Regions from separate parts of the Virgibacillus halodenitrificans genome, predicted to be linked through region 1. Evidence: a T-box and tRNA genes for the amino acid it is inferred to sense, from the RefSeq annotation. Region 1 holds a T-box; the other holds one or more tRNA genes.
The links. A T-box is a leader RNA that pairs with one kind of tRNA and senses whether it is charged. The one in region 1 lies ahead of alaS (alanine--tRNA ligase), so its partner is inferred to be a tRNA-Ala.
Positions count from the first base shown of each region.

Region 2: it encodes a tRNA-Ala, which carries the amino acid that the T-box ahead of alaS (alanine--tRNA ligase) is inferred to sense. The anticodon was not compared.

Region 1 covers NZ_CP017962.1:1,609,977-1,620,540, reverse strand. The annotation lists gene greA (transcription elongation factor GreA) at 94-570, opposite strand; gene udk (uridine kinase) at 715-1,350, opposite strand; gene BME96_RS08425 (O-methyltransferase) at 1,343-2,002, opposite strand; gene mltG (endolytic transglycosylase MltG) at 2,115-3,233, opposite strand; gene BME96_RS08415 (DUF1292 domain-containing protein) at 3,477-3,764, opposite strand; gene ruvX (Holliday junction resolvase RuvX) at 3,777-4,190, opposite strand; gene BME96_RS08405 (IreB family regulatory phosphoprotein) at 4,191-4,457, opposite strand; gene alaS (alanine--tRNA ligase) at 4,619-7,258, opposite strand; T-box leader at 7,312-7,521, opposite strand; gene BME96_RS08395 (AI-2E family transporter) at 7,564-8,631, opposite strand; gene BME96_RS08390 (hypothetical protein) at 8,680-8,868, opposite strand; gene recD2 (SF1B family DNA helicase RecD2) at 8,942-10,564, opposite strand, start outside.
Region 2 covers NZ_CP017962.1:300,980-311,543, reverse strand. The annotation lists gene BME96_RS01675 (TIGR00266 family protein) at 1-775, shown strand, start outside; gene BME96_RS01670 (YfhD family protein) at 856-1,026, shown strand; gene BME96_RS01665 (YueI family protein) at 1,137-1,589, shown strand; gene BME96_RS01660 (BCCT family transporter) at 1,707-3,197, opposite strand; gene BME96_RS01655 (hypothetical protein) at 3,347-3,604, shown strand; gene BME96_RS01650 (acetoacetate--CoA ligase) at 3,729-5,726, shown strand; gene BME96_RS01645 (DUF4097 family beta strand repeat-containing protein) at 5,811-6,827, opposite strand; gene panF (sodium/pantothenate symporter) at 6,939-8,375, opposite strand; gene BME96_RS01635 (YhdT family protein) at 8,372-8,638, opposite strand; gene BME96_RS01630 (DUF4870 domain-containing protein) at 8,726-9,049, opposite strand; tRNA gene BME96_RS01625 (tRNA-Ala) at 9,168-9,240, shown strand; gene BME96_RS01620 (zinc-dependent alcohol dehydrogenase) at 9,612-10,564, shown strand, end outside.

The DNA of each region.
Region 1 (10,564 bases):
TTTAGAATAACAAGCTTTATGTACTTACTAAATAGCAAAAAAGCGAGTTATCCCCGCTTTTTTGCTTTCCGTTATACTATTCAAGCGGGACTACTATTCAACGTTCACAATTTTAACTTGAATTTCTCCACCTGGCGTAACCACCGCTACTTCAGTTCCGACTTCTTGTCCTAATAAGCTTTTCGCCATCGGAGAATCGTTTGAAATCTTTCCCTCGAAAGGATCAGCTTCTGCACTTCCCACGATCATATATGTTTCTTCATCACCGTCAGGCAGCTCCTGAAAAGTTACAGATTTCCCCAAAGAAACTACATTCGGATTGTCATTATCATTTTCTATTATAACAGCATTACGAATCATCTTCTCTACTTGGGCAATACGTGATTCCACGAACGCTTGCTCATCTTTTGCTGCATCATATTCGGAGTTCTCAGAAAGATCACCAAAATCACGTGCAACTTTAATTCTTTCTACTACCTCTTGTCTTCTATCTGTCTTTAAGTAATGTAATTCTTCTTCTAATTTCTCTTTACCTTCCTGTGTCATATAAAAACTTTTTTCAATTGCCATCTAATACACTCCCTTTTCTATCTTCCCTAACATGTAAATAATATACTATATGAGCCATGTAAGCATTTTAGCCCAATTAATAAAAAGATGCTAAAACTTACTATGGCAGACTTTATTTAATTTTTCAATAGTTTGCCTCTGAAATTATTTTTCCTTATTTTTCGACAAAATGTTCTCTATTTTAGTCGCCATAATATCAATAGCTACTAAATTCTGTCCTCCTTCAGGGATAATTATATCTGCATAACGCTTTGTTGGTTCAATAAATTGTAAATGAGAAGGCCGAACATTATTAATATATTGGTCAATAACCGAATCTAAAGTTCTGCCTCTTTCTTTTATATCTCGCAGTAACCTTCTGATTATTCGTAAATCAGCGTCTGTATCAACAAATACTTTAATATCCATTAAGTCAACAAGCCGCGGATCTTCTAAAATCAATATACCTTCTAAAATAATAACTTCCTTTGGCTCTACTTTTATTGTTTTGTCTGAGCGAGTGTGAATTTTATAATCATATACTGGTTTATCAATTGCATTTTGATTCATTAATTCATGTAAATGCTCAATTAATAAATCATTATCAAAAGCCAAGGGATGATCATAATTGGTGTTCAGTCTTTCTTCAAAAGGAAGATGACTTTGATCTTTATAATAATAATCTTGTTCAATAACAAGAATTGTTTTGTCTGAAAATCGATTACAGATCGATCTGGTTACAGAAGTTTTACCACTTCCGCTTCCACCAGCAACACCGATCACTACTGGTTTTTTATTCATGAAGGTAATTCCCCTTTTTATTGTTTTTCAAACTGATGGCTACTCCGTCCCCAATAGGTACAATGGATGTTGAAAAATTGGTATGTTTGAAAAGCCACTCATTGTACACTCTTATTTTTTCAACCATTTTTTCATGCCGTCGATGTGCTTCTTCTGGTTTAGCTACATAACCTCTAAATAATACATTATCTGAAATAATTAATCCATCGTTGACTAAAAGTCCTTCAGAAAGGATAAAAAAGTCCCTATACTTCCCTTTTGCGGCATCAATAAAAATGAAGTCGAAAGAATTATCTTCTAATCCCTTTAGTTTCTCCAAAGCATCGCCTAACAAAACCCTTATACGATCTTCTTTATTATTGGCTTTTATATTATTAAGTGCTTGTTGATATCTTACTTCATCTTTTTCAATCGTAACAACTTTAGACTCCGGAGAAGCTTCTACCATTCTTAAAGCAGAATATCCGATCGCTGTGCCTATTTCTAAGATTCGTTTTGGTTTTTTTATTCTAATTAACTGCATTACAAAATTCATACTAACCCGATCCATGATAGGTACATGGTTCTCCTTAGCTTCACCTTCTAATTTTTTCGCCCAATCTGGTGAGGTTGGTAAAATTTCATTTAAATAACTTTTTACGTGCTCATTCACATTAATCCCTCAATTCCTTAAAACCCTGATTATATCCAGGCAACGCATGATTTGGCAAATAGAAATAAAATAGAAAATGTGAAAGTCGCTTCACACCTTCTATTTATCCTGTCTAATCAATATACTTTTTCCTATATTGCTTGTGCTCATCCAATGTTTTTGAATAGTATATATTCCCCTCGCCATCGTGAAGGAAGTATAAGTATTCCGATTCAATCGGGTTGATAACAGCCTTTAGTGAGCTTTCAGAAAAATTACCAATAGGACCAACTGGTAAACCGCTTATATGGTAAGTGTTATATGGAGATTCAACTTTCAGATCCTCAAAAAGCACTCTGTCTTTATGTTTTCCTAATGCATATAACACAGTGGGATCAGTTTGAAGCTTCATCCCTTCTTTTAGACGATTAACAAAAACACTTGCAATTTCTTTCCGTTGTTCTTTAGTACTTGCTTCTTTTTCAACTAACGAAGCAAAAGTTAGTGTTTCATGTACGGTATAATCTGACGCTGTAATTTCATCCAAATACTTACTTAAAATAGACTCTGTCTTTTTTAACATATTTTCGATCACCACTTCTACTTTTGGATCTTTTTCATAGAAGTCGTAAGTTGCCGCGAACAGATACCCCTCGAGCGGTGTACGAATTTCAGGATCTAGGATGTCTTTTTTTAGAACAGATGGATATTTGTTCATTAGCCCTTCAATATAGTCAATATTATTTACCTTCTCCATAAATTCCTTTTTAGTAAAAGGTAATTTTTCAGAGTAAATTACAGCCATTTCTTCAATTGTTTTACCTTCTGGTATAGTAACTGTGTATAAAGGATCTGCCATAACTTTACCTTTTTTCAGAGATTTAATGATCTCATCTATCGACATAGCAGGTGAAAATGTATAATCTCCAGCCTGAAAATCAGCTTCATTTTTAAATTTTATGTAAAAGCGAAACACTCGACTATCCTTTATAATTCCCTTATCTTCAAGAATGGAAGCAATTGTGGAAGTAGAAGAGCCAATTGGAATTTCGACTTCAATATTTTTATCGCTCTCTGGATTCACCGGTTCTAAAGCAGATTTTATGAATAAATAACCTGATACTCCCCCAATTATAATAATAAGTAGAAGTGAAATAATTATAATTGCTACAATTTTTCTAACTGTTCTTGCCTCTTCACTTCTTACTGCGAGATTTTCTTTGAAATCATCTTGTTTTTCTTTATCGGACATAAAACGCCCCCCTCTCACCCGCTATATTATACTAAAAATCGATAATATATTCCATTAAAATCCTTATATTGTTTAGGAAATGAATCTAAATAAGATATTCTATACAAATACTGCCATACAAACGTTAGTTTAAAGTTAATCTACTTTGTGAGTCAATGGATAATCTCCCCATATGTTATAGTGGCAATCCACATTAATAACAATAGCTGATGTCGAGTGATGACATCAGCTATTTATATATGCTTAGTTATTCTCTTCTTCTTCTGCCAATGTGTTTAGCATTTCTTCAACCATATTCCACTCTTCTTCAGAATCAATAGGGAATAGTGACAAGTCATTATCGTCATTATCTTGCTCTTCGTAGCGGAAAGCATATACTTCCACTTCTTCGTCCTCTGTTTGTTCTACAGGCACCACCGCAATGTAGGATTGGTTTGTTTCATCCACATCAAAAGTAAATAAAACTTCAAATAGATGTTCTTCCCCATTTTCATCTGGGATAATTATTCTTTCTTTCTCTTCTAATGCCATGTTGACACTCCTTTACTTCTGATCAAGGTAACCTTGTAAAATCATTACCGCTGCCATTTTATCAATTACTTTTTTTCGTTTTTTCCTACTCATGTCAGCTTCCAATAAAACACGTTCAGCTGCCATTGTAGTCAATCTCTCATCCCACAGTACAGTTGGAATACCATGTACCTCTTCCATATGTTTTGCAAAAACCTGGGATGCTTCTCCTCTTTCACCTATTGTACCATTCATGTTTTTAGGTAAGCCAATAATAGCTTTCCCTATTTCATGTTCGATTATAATGCTTTTTAGCTCTTCGTCTGCGGAGGTTATATTATTCTCATCCCATTTTATCGTTTTCACACCTTGGGCTGTCCACCCTAAAGCGTCACTTACAGCGACTCCAATTGTTTTGGAACCGACATCTAATCCGATCAATTTCATTTAACTTTCCCTTTGTTTTTCCAGATAGAATTTAACTAATTCCTCAATAACTTCATCCCGTTCAACCTTACGAATCAAATTACGAGCATCCTGATGTCTAGGAATGTAGGCAGGATCTCCTGATAATAAATAACCCACGATTTGATTAATTGGATTATAACCTTTTTCTTTTAATGCTTCATGTACAGTGAAGAGGATTTGTTTAATATCCTGATCAAAAGGTTCTTCTGAGAAATTAAATTTCATTGTTTTATCAAACGAACTCATCGCGCCACCTCATTTTTAGGAATTCTAGGCTATCATTCTGATGATGGAACCAGTGATCTACCATATTTACTAGTCTTTCATAGTTATACTTGTAATTCAAATTATTGCCTTGTTATTCTAATCTTCATTATATCGTTTTGTGCAAAAGTATACAAGCTGGACTACTTTACATTGTCGCTTATATATTGCTTAGCAGATGCTAGAGCATCCTGAATTTTAGACGGTTCCTTCCCACCAGCTTGGGCCATATCAGGGCGTCCACCACCACCGCCGCCACATACTTGGGCAGCCTGCTTAATTAATTGACCGGCATGCATGCCTTTATCCATAAGATCTTTGGAAACACCAGCAGCTAGTTGAACCTTTTTATCATTTTCTGCAGCAAGAAGAATTACTCCTGTTCCCATTTTTTGTTTTAACTCATCAACCATATTTCTTAGTTGGTTCATATCCTTCACGTTTACCTTTTGAGTTAGCAAAGGAATGTCCTTAATCGTTTCTACTTTATCAAGTAAGCTAGATGCTTCCACATTTGATAATTTTGAACTTAGAGAGTCATTCTCTTTTTGCAAGACCTTCATTTCTTGGAAGAATCCCTCTATTTTTTCAGGTAGCTGTTCTTCATTCGTTTTCATAAGTTGTGCTGAAGTCTTTAGAATATGGAGACGATGATTCAGATATTCATAAGCTTGTTTGCTTGTTACTGCTTCGATCCTTCTAACACCAGCTCCAATGCCACTCTCCGACATTATTTTAAATAATCCAATATCAGAAGTGTTTTTCACATGACAGCCGCCACATAGTTCAATGCTATAATCTCCTATTTGCACTACTCTGACGATATCGCCATATTTTTCACCAAATAAGGCCATTGCACCCATTTCTTTTGCTTCATCAATCTTTCTATAATTAATGTCGAGCGGATACGACGCCCATATTTTTTCATTGACAATTTGTTCTATCTGCTTAATTTCTTCCTCTGTAACAGAGTTGAAATGAGAAAAATCAAACCGCAAGCGCTCAGGTGTTACAAGGGATCCAGCCTGATTCACATGAGTCCCTAATACATCCTTAAGAGCTTGATGGAGTAAATGGGTAGCTGTATGATTTTTCACTACACCCTCTCGGAATGTACCTTCAACCATAACCGTGACCTCATCACCAACATGAAATTCGCCATTTTTAACACGTATACGGTGAATATGCTGTCCTTTTGGTGATTTTTGAACATCCTCAACATATGCTGAAGCATTATCAGAGTAAATCCACCCCTTATCTGCTACTTGTCCCCCACTTTCCGCATAGAATGGTGTCTTATTTAAAAACACAAATACTTCTTCATCCTTTTCAGCGACCTGTACTGTTTTCTGCTCGTGAATCATAGTAGCAATTATCGCTTTTTCTTCGAGCTGATCATATCCAGTAAATTCACTCTCTACTTCAATTTCACTTAAAATACCATCTTGTACTTGCATAGAATCAACTTTTTGTCTTGCATTTCGAGCTCGTTCGCGTTGCTTATGCATTTCCTCATTGAAGCCTTCTTCATCAATAGTAAACCCTTGTTCTTCTACATATTCTTCAGTTAATTCTTTAGGGAACCCATATGTGTCATATAGGCGAAAAACTTCAGAACCAGGAAAAACAGTACTCCCTTTTTCTTTTTCCTTTTTCATAATAGAGGATAGAATATCAAGTCCATCCTGTAGTGTTTCGTGAAAACGTTCTTCCTCTACTTTAATTATGTTCTTGATAAAGTCTTTTTTCTTTAAAACCTCTGGATAGAAGTCTTCCATAATACTTCCTACAGTTTCTACTAACTCATACATGAATGGCTTCTCAATTCCGACTTCTTTAGCAAAGCGTACTGCTCTTCGAAGTAATCTGCGTAATACATAACCTCTTCCTTCATTTGAAGGCACTGCACCATCACCTATTGCAAAACTCACTGTACGAATATGATCAGCAATCACCTTAAAAGCAGTATCTGCAGCTTGGGTTTTACCATATGAAGTATTTGCAAATGTTTCGGCCTTTTTTATAATTGGCATAAATAAGTCGGTTTCAAAGTTAGTAGGTGTATCCTGTATAACACAAACCATTCTTTCCAAACCCATACCTGTATCAATATTCTTTTTAGGTAACGGTGTATACGTATCATCAGGGTTGTGGTTAAATTGTGAAAAAACTAAATTCCATATTTCCAGATAACGTTCATTTTCTCCACCTGGGTACAGCTCCGGATCATTTGGATCATTGCCGTATTTCTCGCCACGGTCATAAAAGATCTCCGTATTTGGACCACTTGGACCTTCTCCAATATCCCAAAAATTTTCTTCCAAACGAATTATCCGCTCTTTCGGAAGTCCAATAACGTTCAACCATAGATCGAAGGCTTCGTCATCTTCAGGATGGACCGTTACTGACAATAGCTGAGGATCAAACCCAATCCATTTGTCGCTTGTCAAAAACTCCCAAGCCCATTCGATTGCTTCTTTCTTGAAATATTCACCGATTGAAAAATTACCAAGCATTTCGAAAAACGTATGGTGTCTAGCAGTAAAACCTACATTCTCAATATCGTTAGTTCGTATGGATTTCTGTGCATTTACAATACGCGGATTTTCTGGAATAACTCGACCATCAAAATACTTTTTTAATGTAGCAACTCCACTATTTATCCATAGAAGAGTGGGGTCATCCTTTGGTACTAGTGAAGCACTTGGTTCAACACGGTGATTCTTTTCTTTGAAAAAGTCCAAAAACATTTGTCTGACTTCTGCTGATGTTAAATGTTTCATTTCCATACCTCCATTAAATAATTTATGAAATAAAAAAATCCCCTCTCTGCATATGCAGGGACGAGATTCTATCGCGGTACCACCCTAATTACAAACAAAAATTTCTGTTTGTCACTTCATCATGGTAACGGTATGAAACCGGCGGGAATTGGCCGCACTCCAGTTTAGCTTTCCATGATTCTTGCTTAGGATTTTTTTCAGCCTATTGAAAATCCCTCTCTTTAAACCGATCATCATGTACTTATAACTTTCAACGTGTTTCATATACTAGTTTAGCGATATTATAATTAACTTTAGCTTTATTGTCAATTATAACTTTTAAATGCGCGTAAATGTGTGACAACTACTTTAATAATTGTCAAAGTTGGTACTGCAACAATCATCCCGACCACACCAAATAACTGGCCTCCTAATAGTAAAACAAAAATGATTACTACAGGATGAATCTGAATGCTTTTACCTACTATAAAAGGTGCCAAAAGATTGCTTTCAATTAGCTGAATGATAAACACCCCTATAATAACGTAAATAACAAGTTTCCCCGAAAGAGTGAAGCCGACCATTGCAGCAGGTACAGCACCTATGATGGGCCCAAAGTAAGGAATTAGATTAGTTATACCCATAATGATTGACAATAATAGAGCATATTTTAAATTTAGTAGTTGAAATAGAATAAATGAAGCTATACTTACAAATAAGCAGACAATTAACTGACCTCTTATATAATTTCCTAAATTTTCATCAATCGCATCAGCCATCTTACCTGTCTGATACCGATATTTTTCTGGCACTAATCGCTTACAATATGCCTTGATTTTGGTATAATCTTTTAAAAAATAAAATACTAAAACAGGAATTACCATTAAAAAAATAATTGTATCAATTATCTTGGTAAATCCACCAACTAACCTAGTTAATATCTTATCAATAGATTTTTCAGCTCGAAGAATTAGTTCATCGATTTTATCATGTACAGTTTCAGGTAGAAATGAGGTATATTCATATAACTTATAAATTAACTCCTCATATAATTTGATAAACTGTGGTAATTGCTCATTTAAATCCCGTAATTGCAAGATAATCAAAGGATAAACTCGATAAATTAAGTAGGTAATACCTCCAAAGAACAGGAAGTAAATAAGTAAAATTGCTATGCCCCTATGTATGTTGTATTGTTGCAGTTTGTTAACAATAGGATAGAGCAAATAGGCTATTAAACATGCAACAATAAAAGGCGCTAATAGACGCCAAATAAAAGAAAGTACGGTTCCATACATCGGGAACAATTTAATAAATAGATAACAGAACAAAAATAAAAAGATGCCAATTAACAGCCAATATAAATATGCAAGCTCTTTTCTGTCTTTCCACAATGGTAATCTCCCCTTAGCCAAAATCAATTATATTTATAGATAAGAAGGCTACCATTGCAGTTTTCTTTCATCCTTTGAAAACAAATCATCAAGCGAACTTAATGATCCGTCTACTTCCACTTGGTGAATTGCCAGTTCATTATTAATTACTGATAGCTCAATGAAACACGTCCAACAGTAATATTGTTGCATACCAATCTTTCCTAGGTCTTTTCCGTTACAGTTTGGGCATCGCATACATATAAAGCTCCTTTAATTATACTTTATTATGTTATGCTAACCCGTTTTTTGTATATATATACCTCTTTTCTCACATAAAATCATACGGAGAAATGTCATCTTCTGCTACCGGTTCCTCTAACTGAGTTTTTTGAGTTTGTACTCTTTCCAATAATTGTTCTTTTAATGTTGTATACCGTTTATTCGTATCCATTGTTTGCACTCCTTTCAGGAATGCGTCTTGTTCACCACATATAATAAGTGATTGTTTACTTCTGGTAATTGCGGTGTAAAGTAAGTTCTTTCTTAACATACGGCGATATGCAGAAACTACGGGCATAATTACGATAGGGAATTCACTTCCTTGAGATTTATGAATCGATATACAATATGCATGCATAATATTAACATAATCTTTACGCTCATAAACTACTTCTTTTTCATCAAATAGAACTACTAGTTGCTCCACATTATCCGTATTTTCATCTTCTCTAAAAATAGCTACAACTTCTCCGATATCTCCGTTAAATACATTGTCTTCTGGTTGATTTACAAGCTGGATCACCTTATCTCCTTTTCGGAATATTGTATCAGCAATCTTTACTTCTCTTTTTCTCTTGTCTCTAGGATTAATTAATTGTTGGAGTTCTCTATTAATCGTGGTAATTCCAGCAAGAGAGCGATACATTGGCGCAAGGACTTGAATATCTTTAACATCAATCCCTTTGGAGACAGCCTTGGAAATAATCTTAGTAACGACTTCAATCATTTGATTTTCGTAACAAGGGATATAACTAAAGTCTTTATCATTTTCTAGTTGAATTAGCGCATTATTCTTAATCTGATGTGCAAGCTGAATAATCTTCGAACCTTCTTTTTGTCGATATACATCCGTCAATTTCACATATGGTAGCACGTCACTTGCTAACAAATCTGTTAACACTTGACCAGGACCTACAGAAGGCAATTGATCCTCATCACCAACTATTAATACTTGCATGTCTTCAGGAATTGCTTTAAATAAATGATTAGCGAGCCAGATATCTACCATAGAAAACTCATCAATGATTAAAAATTTGCCACTTAATTGCTCGTTCTCTGTCTTATTAAATCCACTTTTCCCATCCCATCCCAGTAATCTGTGTATTGTTACTGCAGGTAGGCCGGTTGATTCTGTAAGTCTTTTGGCAGCACGACCGGTAGGGGCTGTCAGAATAAATGGAAATTCAGACTTATCTTTATAATCCTGTGGATCAAGAGAAAGATTATGGATAGTGGAAAAAGCCTTAATTATCCCTTTAATAACCGTTGTTTTCCCCGTCCCTGGCCCACCTGTAAGTATTAACACTTTTGAATGAACAGCCTGGTTTATAGCTGAAAACTGTTCCTTCCCATAGCTTAAAATTTCTGTTTCCTCTATATCACCGATAATTTTCATCAATTCAGCAAGAGGTGTTTCATCTTCAATAGATTTACTTATAATTCGATTCAGCTGGGAAGCAAACCCATCTTCAGCGTAATATAGAGAAGGTAAGTAAACTCGGTCCTCTAGAATAATAACAGATTTAGTTGTATTTAATTCTTTTAACCTTTCTGTAATAATATCGCTAGAAAGGGAATGAGCAGATAACAGATCAAAAACTCTCTCAACACAGACAGATAAGGGTAAAAACACATGACCATCCTGCACACTTTTTTGTAATGTATATATACA
Region 2 (10,564 bases), 1.3 Mb from region 1:
CCAATTACATGGAGATGATATGCAGTTTGTAGAAGTGGAACTTGATCCAGAGGAAACAGTTATTGCGGAAGCAGGTAGTTTAATGATGATGGATGATCAGATCCGAATGGAAACCATTTTTGGTGATGGTTCTTCTTCTAATCAAGGTGGACTTATGGGAAAACTGATTGGTGCAGGAAAACGCGTACTTACAGGCGAAAGTTTGTTTATGACTGCATTCACAAACGAAGGAGTCGGAAAAAAGCATGTATCCTTTGCTTCCCCATACCCTGGAAAAATTATTCCAATGGACTTAAGTGAAATAAGTGGAAAGTTAATTTGCCAAAAGGATGCTTTTTTAGCAGCAGCCAAAGGAGTTGCTGTTGGGATCGAATTTCAACGAAAACTTGGCACCGGTTTTTTTGGTGGTGAAGGATTTATTATGCAGAAGCTGGAAGGAGACGGTATGGCTTTTGTACATGCTGGTGGAACGATATATAAAAAAGAACTTGGGGTTGGCGAATCCATTCGAGTAGATACAGGGTGCCTTGTGGCTATGACAGGTGATATTGACTACAACATCGAATATGTTGGTGGGATAAAAACAGCTTTGTTTGGTGGCGAAGGTTTATTCTTTGCTACTCTAAGAGGGCCGGGAACAGTATGGGTTCAATCCTTACCATTCAGCAGACTTGCAAGCAGAATTTTTGCTGCCGCACCAGAACGTAGAGGCTCAAAAGGAGAAGGTAGTATAGCCGGAGGATTATTTGATATTCTTGGGGGCGACCGTAAGTAATTTTAAAAATTACCATGTAGATTTCTTAACCTTTCACACATACTAAAGAGGAACCATTAATAACTGAAAGGGTGGTCTTTATGGGAAGAGATGAGCACAGAAAGTCCAAAAACAGTTTTCTTGCACAAACACCCAAAAATCAATTATCTGATGGAATTGATGTAGAGTTTTCTGAAGAATTTGCAGACCAAAATGATAAAGAGGCACAAGCAAGAAGCAGAGCTGCAAACAAACGCGCTAAAAGGAAATAAATCGTTTAAAGCAATTCACTAAAAAGTGAATTGCTTTTTTGCCTTCAAGCTAGACTATTTGTATACTTAGCATAGAAGATCATTTTACTTAGTGGAAGTGAGGTTTTATTATGGCCCCAAAAGATGTGGATGATTATTTAACAGAAGGTATATATGGTGCCCGCAGACCAAAAGAAGCAGAAAGAAAGCAATACCTTGGCACTCTAAGAGAAAGAATTGTACTCGCTCTTACAAAAGGACAGGTGATGTCTGACAAGGGACTTAAAAAACTGGAAGAAGCAATGAAAGAGAATAAAGATGCACAACTCTTAATAAACGGGCATGTATCCCATCGCTTTTTAAAGGAAGAAAAAGCCTTGGCAGAAAAATACAACATTTCCTATACTACCGTGACGAACGAGGAAGAAGATACAAATATTGGCGCTGTACTTGCCTATGATTATGCAGTAGAAAAGGAAAACATTTTTATTGAAGAAGAAGAAAGTGTTAAAGAAAAAAAAGAGAACGAAACCGCTAAGCCTTCTTTCATCAAAAAAATAAGCCGTCTATTTAAGACAGATTAACGATTTTACTTGTCTTGTTAAAAGCTAATATAACTAAAAAAGGCAGGGAGCTTGTTCGCAATAATACGTAGCAGCTCCCTGCCCTTTTAAACGTTTTCTGTACAGTTCGTTAAAAATTTATTTCCTGTGAGGGCCGGCTTCCTCTCTAACTGCCTTAAAGAAGGAAGCCCCCATGAGCAACATAACAATGGAGAAAGGCAATGCTGCAATAATGAGCATGTTTTGCAGTCCCTGTGTTCCACCAAAATAAACAATAATAGCTGCTACAGCAGACTGGGCAAGTCCCCACATAATTTTAACTGAGTTTGCCGGGTTAAGCAGACCATCCGTACTCAGCATACCTAGTACGAATGTCGCTGAATCAGCTGAAGTTACAAAGAAAATAGCAACGACAACGATGGTAATTAAGGACATAATAAAACCTAACGGATATTCAGCCAGAACACCAAACGTAGATGTTTCCAATGTTAGTTCGGAAATTTTTGCTATTCCATTTTGTTCAAGATTCAACGCAGACACGCCGAATACAGAGAAGAAGATAAAGCAAATGATACTTGGAACTAGCAGTACCCCAATTAAAAATTCCTTTACTGTTCTTCCCCTCGATATTCTTGCAATAAATACCCCCACAAATGGAGCCCAAGATATCCACCATGCCCAATAAAATATCGTCCAGCTATTAATCCAGCCTCTATTTTCATTATTCAGTGGAGCCAAACGTAAGCTCATGTCAAAAAAGTCTGATACATAGCTTCCAAGCGTTGTTGTAAACATATTTAAGATATAAAGCGTTGGGCCAGCGATAAATAGCATAATCAATAAAATAATCGCAATTACCATATTAGTATTACTTAAATATCTGATTCCTCTTCCGATACCAGACCATGCAGAAATAATAAACAAAATAGTAGCAATTACAATAATTAACAATTGTACGGAGAAAGTTTCAGGCGTACCAAACAAGAAAGCAAAACCACCAGATATTTGGGCAGAACCAAACCCAAGTGTAGCTGCTACCCCAATTACAGTTGCCACTACAGCAAGTGTATCAATGATCTTTCCTGCAGCTCCCCGCATGCTCTTTTCACCAAATAAGGGAACTAGCGTGGCACTAATTAATCCAGGAGAGTCACGATGGAACTTAAAATAAGCAAGGACTAATGCCACAAGTCCATATACCGCCCATGCATGCAAACCCCAATGAAAAAAGGAATACTTTAATCCTTCTTTTATTGCGGCATCCGAACCCGCCTCTGCCCCCGGTGTGCTCGTAAATGCATGGGAAATCGGCTCTGCTGTTGTCCAAAAAACCAATCCAATACCCATTCCTGCACTAAATAACATAGCAAACCAAGATGGCAAACTGAATTCAGGCTTCTCCCCTTCTTTTCCTAATCGAATATTTCCATATCGAGAAAAAACTAAGTAAATACAAAAAATTAGCATGAGCATTACAATAAGTAAATAATACCATCCAAAATTAACAGAAATACTCGTAGTAACTTCACTCGTAAAGGCTTCCAATTGCTTCGGTGCTATTGAACCATATACGACAATGGCAGCACAGATCAAAATGGAATACCAAAATACCCTGCTTACATTCTTCATCCCTTCACCTCTATAATTTTTTATGTACAAATACCTACACTAGCAATTTATATACCCAAAATACAAGTAGTTAAAACCAAAATTTACTTCTGTATACATCTTTTTTCTGTTTCTTCACAAAATAAGTATTATCTATGGAGGTGTTTTTTATGAATGAACCGTATCGTTGTCCTAATTGCAAAACAAACAGTTCAAGATTTAACATTATTGAACAAACCGCAAAGCCTGTTAAGTTGGATCCGCAAACTGGTGAAGTGCTAAAAGAGTATACAAATGAAAATGTGGAGGTTTTTCATATGAGCTATAATGGTCCCTCCTATCGAGTTCAATGTGGATCCTGTGGGCTTATTGAAGACGAAAATACATTTTTAAAGTTCGCACAATATCAAAAGCGATCGAACGGATAATTCTTTTTTAGAACTCTTCTATTTTGAAGAGTTCTACTTTTCTTCCCTTGTCACCCCACTTTCTTTTCTTTACACGCAGAAAACGGTTTCATATAATAGTGTTAATACATTCGGGAGGGATATGATGAAACACGTAGAGGAAGGAACATTGCTATGGGAGCCAACAGAGGGCCGAATAAAAAATTCCAATATATACGCCTATATGGATTGGTTAAAACAAAACAATGAAAAGCAATTTAACGATTATTCCTCTCTTTGGCAATGGTCTGTTGCAGAAGTAGAAGAATTTTGGAAATCACAGTGGGAATATTTCCAAATACAATCACAGACTCCCTATCAAAAAATACTATCAACACATCAAATGCCAGGGGCAAAGTGGTTCCCTGAAGCCAATATAAATTATACAGAGCATATTTTTAGAAATAGAAAAAACAATAAAGCTGCTATTATACACCGTTCGGAGATTAGAGAGACAGCAGAAATTACGTGGCAGCAGCTCTATCAGCAAACCGCTTCCATACAAAAAAAGCTAATGGAACTAGGGGTGAAAAAGGGTGACCGAGTGGTTGCCTATGTATCAAATATCTATGAAACTGTTATTGCTTTTCTTGCTACAGCGAGTCTTGGAGCAATCTGGTCCAGTGCCTCTCCTGACTTTGGCACACAGAGTGTTATTGACCGGTTTAAACAAATCGAACCTAAAGTAATGTTCACTGTAGATGGATATAGTTATGGTGGAAAGCGATTTGACCGAAGTAAGGTAGTAGAACAAATTCAAGCAGAACTACCTACTTTAGAAGCAACCATTGGGATTCCATACCTAAACGCAAATGCGGATTTTTCAAAACTAAAAAATGTTACGTTATGGGAGACGGCTCTCCAAGACCAAGAAAATCAAAAATTAGACTATGTGCATGTGCCCTTCAATGATCCTTTATGGATTTTATTTTCTTCCGGCACAACCGGCAAGCCAAAACCAATTGTTCAGAGTCAAGGCGGGATTTTGCTTGAACATTTAAAAGCATTGACTTTCCATGCCGATCTTGGAGAAAACGATCGTTTCTTTTGGTTTACTACCACAGGATGGATGATGTGGAATTTTCTAGTTGGAGGTTTGTTAACCGGAAGTACTATCTTATTATATGATGGGAATCCAGCTTTCCCCGACAAGAACATGCTTTGGGAATTTGCCGAAGAAACAAAAATGACAGTCTTCGGTACAAGCGCCAGCTACATTACCGCCTGCATGAAGGACGAAATACACCCTGGTGCTGATTATGATTTAAGTAATTTGAAGTGTATTAGTTCCACTGGATCACCGCTTCCACCTGAAGGCTTCCAATGGTGCTATGAAAATATTAAAAGTGATATATGGATCGCCTCGGCAAGTGGCGGGACGGACGTGTGCACTGCTTTCATTCTTGGTGCACCTATATTGCCTGTCTATGCTGGCGAGCTACAGTGTCGGGGACTTGGTGCAAAAATTGAAAGCTATGATGACAAAGGAGAACCACTAATTAACGAAGTCGGAGAGCTAGTCTTAACCGAACCCTTCCCTTCTATGCCAATATATTTTTGGGGAGACAAAAATGGCGAACGTCTAAAAGATAGTTATTTTGATATGTATTCCGGTATCTGGTGTCATGGAGATTATTTAAAAATTACTGATCGGGAAACCTGTGTTATTTATGGTCGTTCAGATGCTACCATTAACCGAGGCGGAATCCGCATCGGTACAAGTGAAATCTATCGTGCTGTAGATCAGGTTGAAGAAGTTGCCGATAGTTTAATTGTAGATATTCCTAACGAAAATGGTGATTCATTTACACCTTTATTCGTTGTTATGAAAAAAGGATATACACTTACGGAGGAAACGATTAAGAAATTAAAGAATCACATTCGTACACAATGCTCCCCACGTCATGTTCCCACCGATTTTTTTGAAGTGTATGATTTACCTAAAACTCTAAATGGGAAAAAATTAGAAGTTCCTGTTAAAAAAATACTAATGGGAAAAAGAGTTGATGAAGTAGTAAATAAAGGCGCACTTAGTAATGAAGCCTCCTTAAACTATTTTATCGAATTTGCGGAAGACAAATTAGCAATGGATAAAGATTCATAGATTTTTGCAGAGCCCTTAGTAGCTGCCTTTATATATAATTCACAAATAATAAGACACGAACCCTTCTATAGGCTCGTGTCTTATTTATATTTCATAAATGTACACATCTCCTGATCTTGCTTTCATTTGGTACACGGTTCGTGCTTGTCCTATTTTTCCTTCTAAACAATTGCTTTCTTGTTTCTCTATATCCATCACTAAATTAGTTTTGATTTCTCCGCTACCTGTTTCAACTCTAATCTTCCCGTCCAAAATAGAACTGAGAAAACCAATGCTTATATCCCCACTGCTTGTCCCAATTTCTAACGGTGCCTGTTCTACAATTGTTACTTTAACATCACCGGAACTAGTCGATCCTTGCAGTTGTCCAGAAACCTCTTTGATCAAAAAGTTCCCGGAGGATGAAGTGAAAAGCAACTTTTCCAAACAAATATCTTCCCCGGTCATATCTCCGGAGGAACTGTGTAAGGTAGCCTCATGCATTAAGAGATTATGGAGGTGAATATCTCCAGATGATGTTTTAATTCTTAACTTTCTTCCTTTAATCTTTTCTATCTTAACGTCTCCTGAACTAGTAGATAAATACGTATCACCAGAAGGAGCACCAGAATTCTCTACATTGTTCTGATCTTCCAATACGGAGAAAGTGATATCTCCGGAAGAAGTTTTTAGATGTGTTTCTTTTGTTGTTAATTGCTGACATAGGATCTCCCCTGAGCTAGTCCTACATTTCAGTATATTTGTTACAAGTTGAGTAAGATGCACATCACCTGAGCTTGTAAGAAGCTCCCAATTGTCTGCAATAGAGGATGAGACGAAAAGTATAAGCCGGCAATTATGTTTTTTGCGCAAAAAAGTTTGCTTAGTAGAAAGTGCTTTTATTTCGAGTTCATCCTTCGTCAGGTTAGTAGATAACTCAGGCCCACCCTCGTATGTTTCTAAGACAACTTCTATTCCAGGGGTGTCTTGAATTATAACTGCTATCTTCGCCTCCTCTGTTTCTACTCTTATTTTACTTAGTTTATCTATATTAATCGTCCACTGTTCTGTAGTACTACCATATTCCACATGATTTTTTACCGTTTTTATAAAATTAGCCACTCTTACCCCTCCATCTCGATTTATCGTTAGTCCTACCTTACACTAGTTACATTCAAGCAATAAAGTAGCTACCGACGTATTCTATCTCCGACCAAAGACTGATTTTATTCTCTATAAGTTAGCAGATAATCTTCGGTCTGTCATTATACTTACCACTACATAAAATACAAACGAGATGAATACAGGTAATACGACGGAGTGCATTCCAAATGGCTGAGGGAAAAACTGATCTGACAATATGTATAATGCTACACCAGAAACCATCGATGCTAAAGCACCATATTTATTCCCCTTCTTCCAGTATAAGCCCATTACAATTGGCCAGATAAATGCAGCCTCCAAGCCACCAAACGCAAACAGGTTTAACCAAATAATTAAATTTGGAGGATCTAAAGCCATAATGAAGACGAAGATTCCTAAAAGAGCAGTAATTCCAAAGCTTAATCGCTTTACTCGTTCATTTGATGCATTTGGTTGAACATAATTGAGATAAATATCCTTCACTAAGGTAGAACTCACCAGTAATAAGAGTGAATCTACAGTGGACATAATAGCAGCCATCGGAGCCGCTAAAACGATACCTGCAAGCCAAGCGGGCATTACCTCTAATGCAATTAAAGGCATTACTTTATCCCCTACCTCTATTCCTGGCAAAATCGGTCTGGCAAAAACACCAATTAAATGCATATTCAGCATAATCACACCAACCACTACTGTGCCTATTATAATGGCACGATGCATGGAACGGGAATTTTTGTATGACATTGCCCGCACAGCTATTTGAGGCAATGCGACCACCCCCACTCCTACCAATAGCCAAAAGGAAGAAACATATGCAGGGGTTAGTGTACCCTCAGCGCCAAAAGGAGTAATCAGATTTGGATTTTCTACCCTTAAATCTGTAATGATGGAGGTAATCCCTCCGCCTGCTATAATGACGGCTATAAGTAAGATTAAGGTTCCAACAAACATAATACTCCCTTGAATTGCATCCGTTAAAGCGACAGCACGAAACCCTCCTACGGTTACATAGATCAACACAGATAAAGCAAAAATAAACAGTGCACTTGTATAACTAATTCCAGTCAGTGATTCAATTAACCTTGCTCCACCAATCCATTGGGCTGCCATCGCAGAAAATAAAAAGATAATAATGCTAATAGCAGAAAGTAAAACTACCCACTTGGACTGATACCTTTCTTTTAAAAAGTCAACCAATGTTAAAGCATTATATTGCCGGGTGACAATAGCAAACTTCTTACCAAGAATCATAAGTACAAAATATCCTGTTGCCACTTGAGTCATTGCTAATAAAACCCAACCTAAACCTTGGGTATAGGCAGTTCCAGGCCCACCGATAAAGCTGCTGGCACTTCCATAAGTAGCAGTCATCGTCATAGCAAGTAGAAAGCCGCCCATACTTCTGCCTCCAAGAAAGTAATCCTGCAGAAAGGAAGTCGAGGAACGGAGGGATTTACCAGCCCAAACCCCAACAGCAAAAATAATTAATAGAATTCCGATTAACGGTACGAGTGCTTGCCAATTCATTTCTCCGGCTCCTCTTCAAATGGGATCTCTACAAAGAACTTCTTCACAACTACCGTGACTAATATAGCCATGACAATAAACCCAAGGACACAGCTGTAAAAAAACCAGGCAGGTAACCCAAATACATAGGTATATTCTTCTGGCTTCTTACTTCCCATTCCATAGGCAAAACCATACCACCAAATAAAGTTAAAAATAACCAAGCCAACGCCAATTAATGCTTCTCTATGCGCAACCTTAAATTGCTCTTCTTTTTCCCGCATGGCTAACTCTCCTTATATAATAAATAAATTAATATAAATATAACGTAAATAAGGCAAAGAAAAAAGAGAACCAGCATGGCTCTCCTTCTATTTTATAAAATGAATGGTCAGTGGAAACCTATACTTTTCTCCCTGGTAGGCTTTTACAGCTGCAACGATAGTTAGGATAAACACAATTATCCCAAGTATAATTAACATTAGGATACCAATTAGAATCAAAACTAATATTCCACTTATAATGCCATAAATAGTAAAAGAGACTAGGAAGTTAAAATATTCCTTCCCATGATAATCCACAAATTCTGATTCTTCTCTCTTGAACAACCAAATAAGCAAAGGGCCCAACACGGGGAATGGAAAGCTTAAAACATAAATAAGCATGGAAAATAAGCGGTCATCTTCTGTAGGCATATTGTCTTACCTCCTTTCTTGCAATTATAATACATAACTATAGAATATTAGAAGAAGTTAAAATTGTTATTTATACTTGAAAACTAATTCAAATACGTATATAATCTTTTATGTACTCGGGGCATTAGCTCAGCTGGGAGAGCGCTTGTCTGGCAGACAAGAGGTCAGCGGTTCGAGCCCGCTATGCTCCATCTTATAAAAAGAAGCCATATATGGCTTCTTTTTTTGTCGTTTTAATGTCTCTAATATATATGTTGCGGTTATTCAAACAAAGTAACTTTTGATGTGATTATAATCGGCCAATTTGGACAAATATATACTCAAGCAAACTAGTTCCTAAATATCTCCGTGGATTCTCCTGCTCTGCTGGCGATTTATTTCTTCTACGGAGAATTCCCCTGCTCTGCTGCTGATTAATTCCTGCCCCGGCAGATTCCCCTGCTTTCCTGCTGATTAATGCCTTTTCCCTTCAGGGGTCTTACGTACTTTCCCTATAGCATGGTGTTTTAGTTTTCAAAAATGCGGTTATAGTCTGTATATAATTATAAAAGGATGTGACAGCATGAAGGCAGTTACTTTTCAAGGTAAAAAATCCATGATAGCAAAGGATGTGAAAGCTCCAGACGTTCAAGAACCAACGGATATGATTGTACGAATTACTGCAAGTGGTATTTGTGGTTCAGATCTTCACCTATATCATGGTGGAATTGTCCCGGAAAATGATTATGTAGTTGGACATGAGCCAATGGGTATTGTAGAGGAAGTAGGCTCCCAAGTTAGTAACCTCAAAAAAGGAGACCGAGTAGTCATCCCTTTTAATATAGGTTGCGGCGAATGCTTTTTCTGTAAAAACCAAATGGAAAGCCAATGTGATAACTCTAACCCTCATGGTGAAGTTGGCGGCCTTTTCGGTTTTGCCGAACCAAATGGGAATTTCCCAGGAGGACAAGCAGAATATCTAAGAGTACCCTATGCTGATTTCACCTCATTTAAGGTACCTGATTCCAGTGAGCTAGACGATGAGCAGGTAATGTTTTTATCTGACGTCCTACCAACCGCTTATTGGAGTGTAGAGCATAGTGGCTTGAAAAAAGGAGATACAGCAGTTATCCTCGGCGCAGGACCAATTGGTTTAATGGCGCAGAAATTTGCTTGGCTAAAAGGGGCAAAAAGAGTAATTGCTGTCGATCAAGTAGATTACCGACTTAAGCATGCAGAAAAAACAAATAGTGTCGAAACATACAATTTTAAAAATCATAAAGAAATCGGCAAGCTCCTCCATGAAGAAACGAAAGGTGGAGCTGAAGTCGTTATCGATTGTGTTGGCATGGATGGTACAGTCCCACCAGAAACGGAATTTGGATCGGAAATGGACAATCAGTTTGGTACCATCAGTCCAATTATCACTGCTTCCCAGGCTGTACGTAAGTTTGGTACAGTTCAATTGACTGGTGTATATGCTACGGACGGAAATAATTTTCCATTGGGTGACTTCTTCACACGCAATGTCTCCTT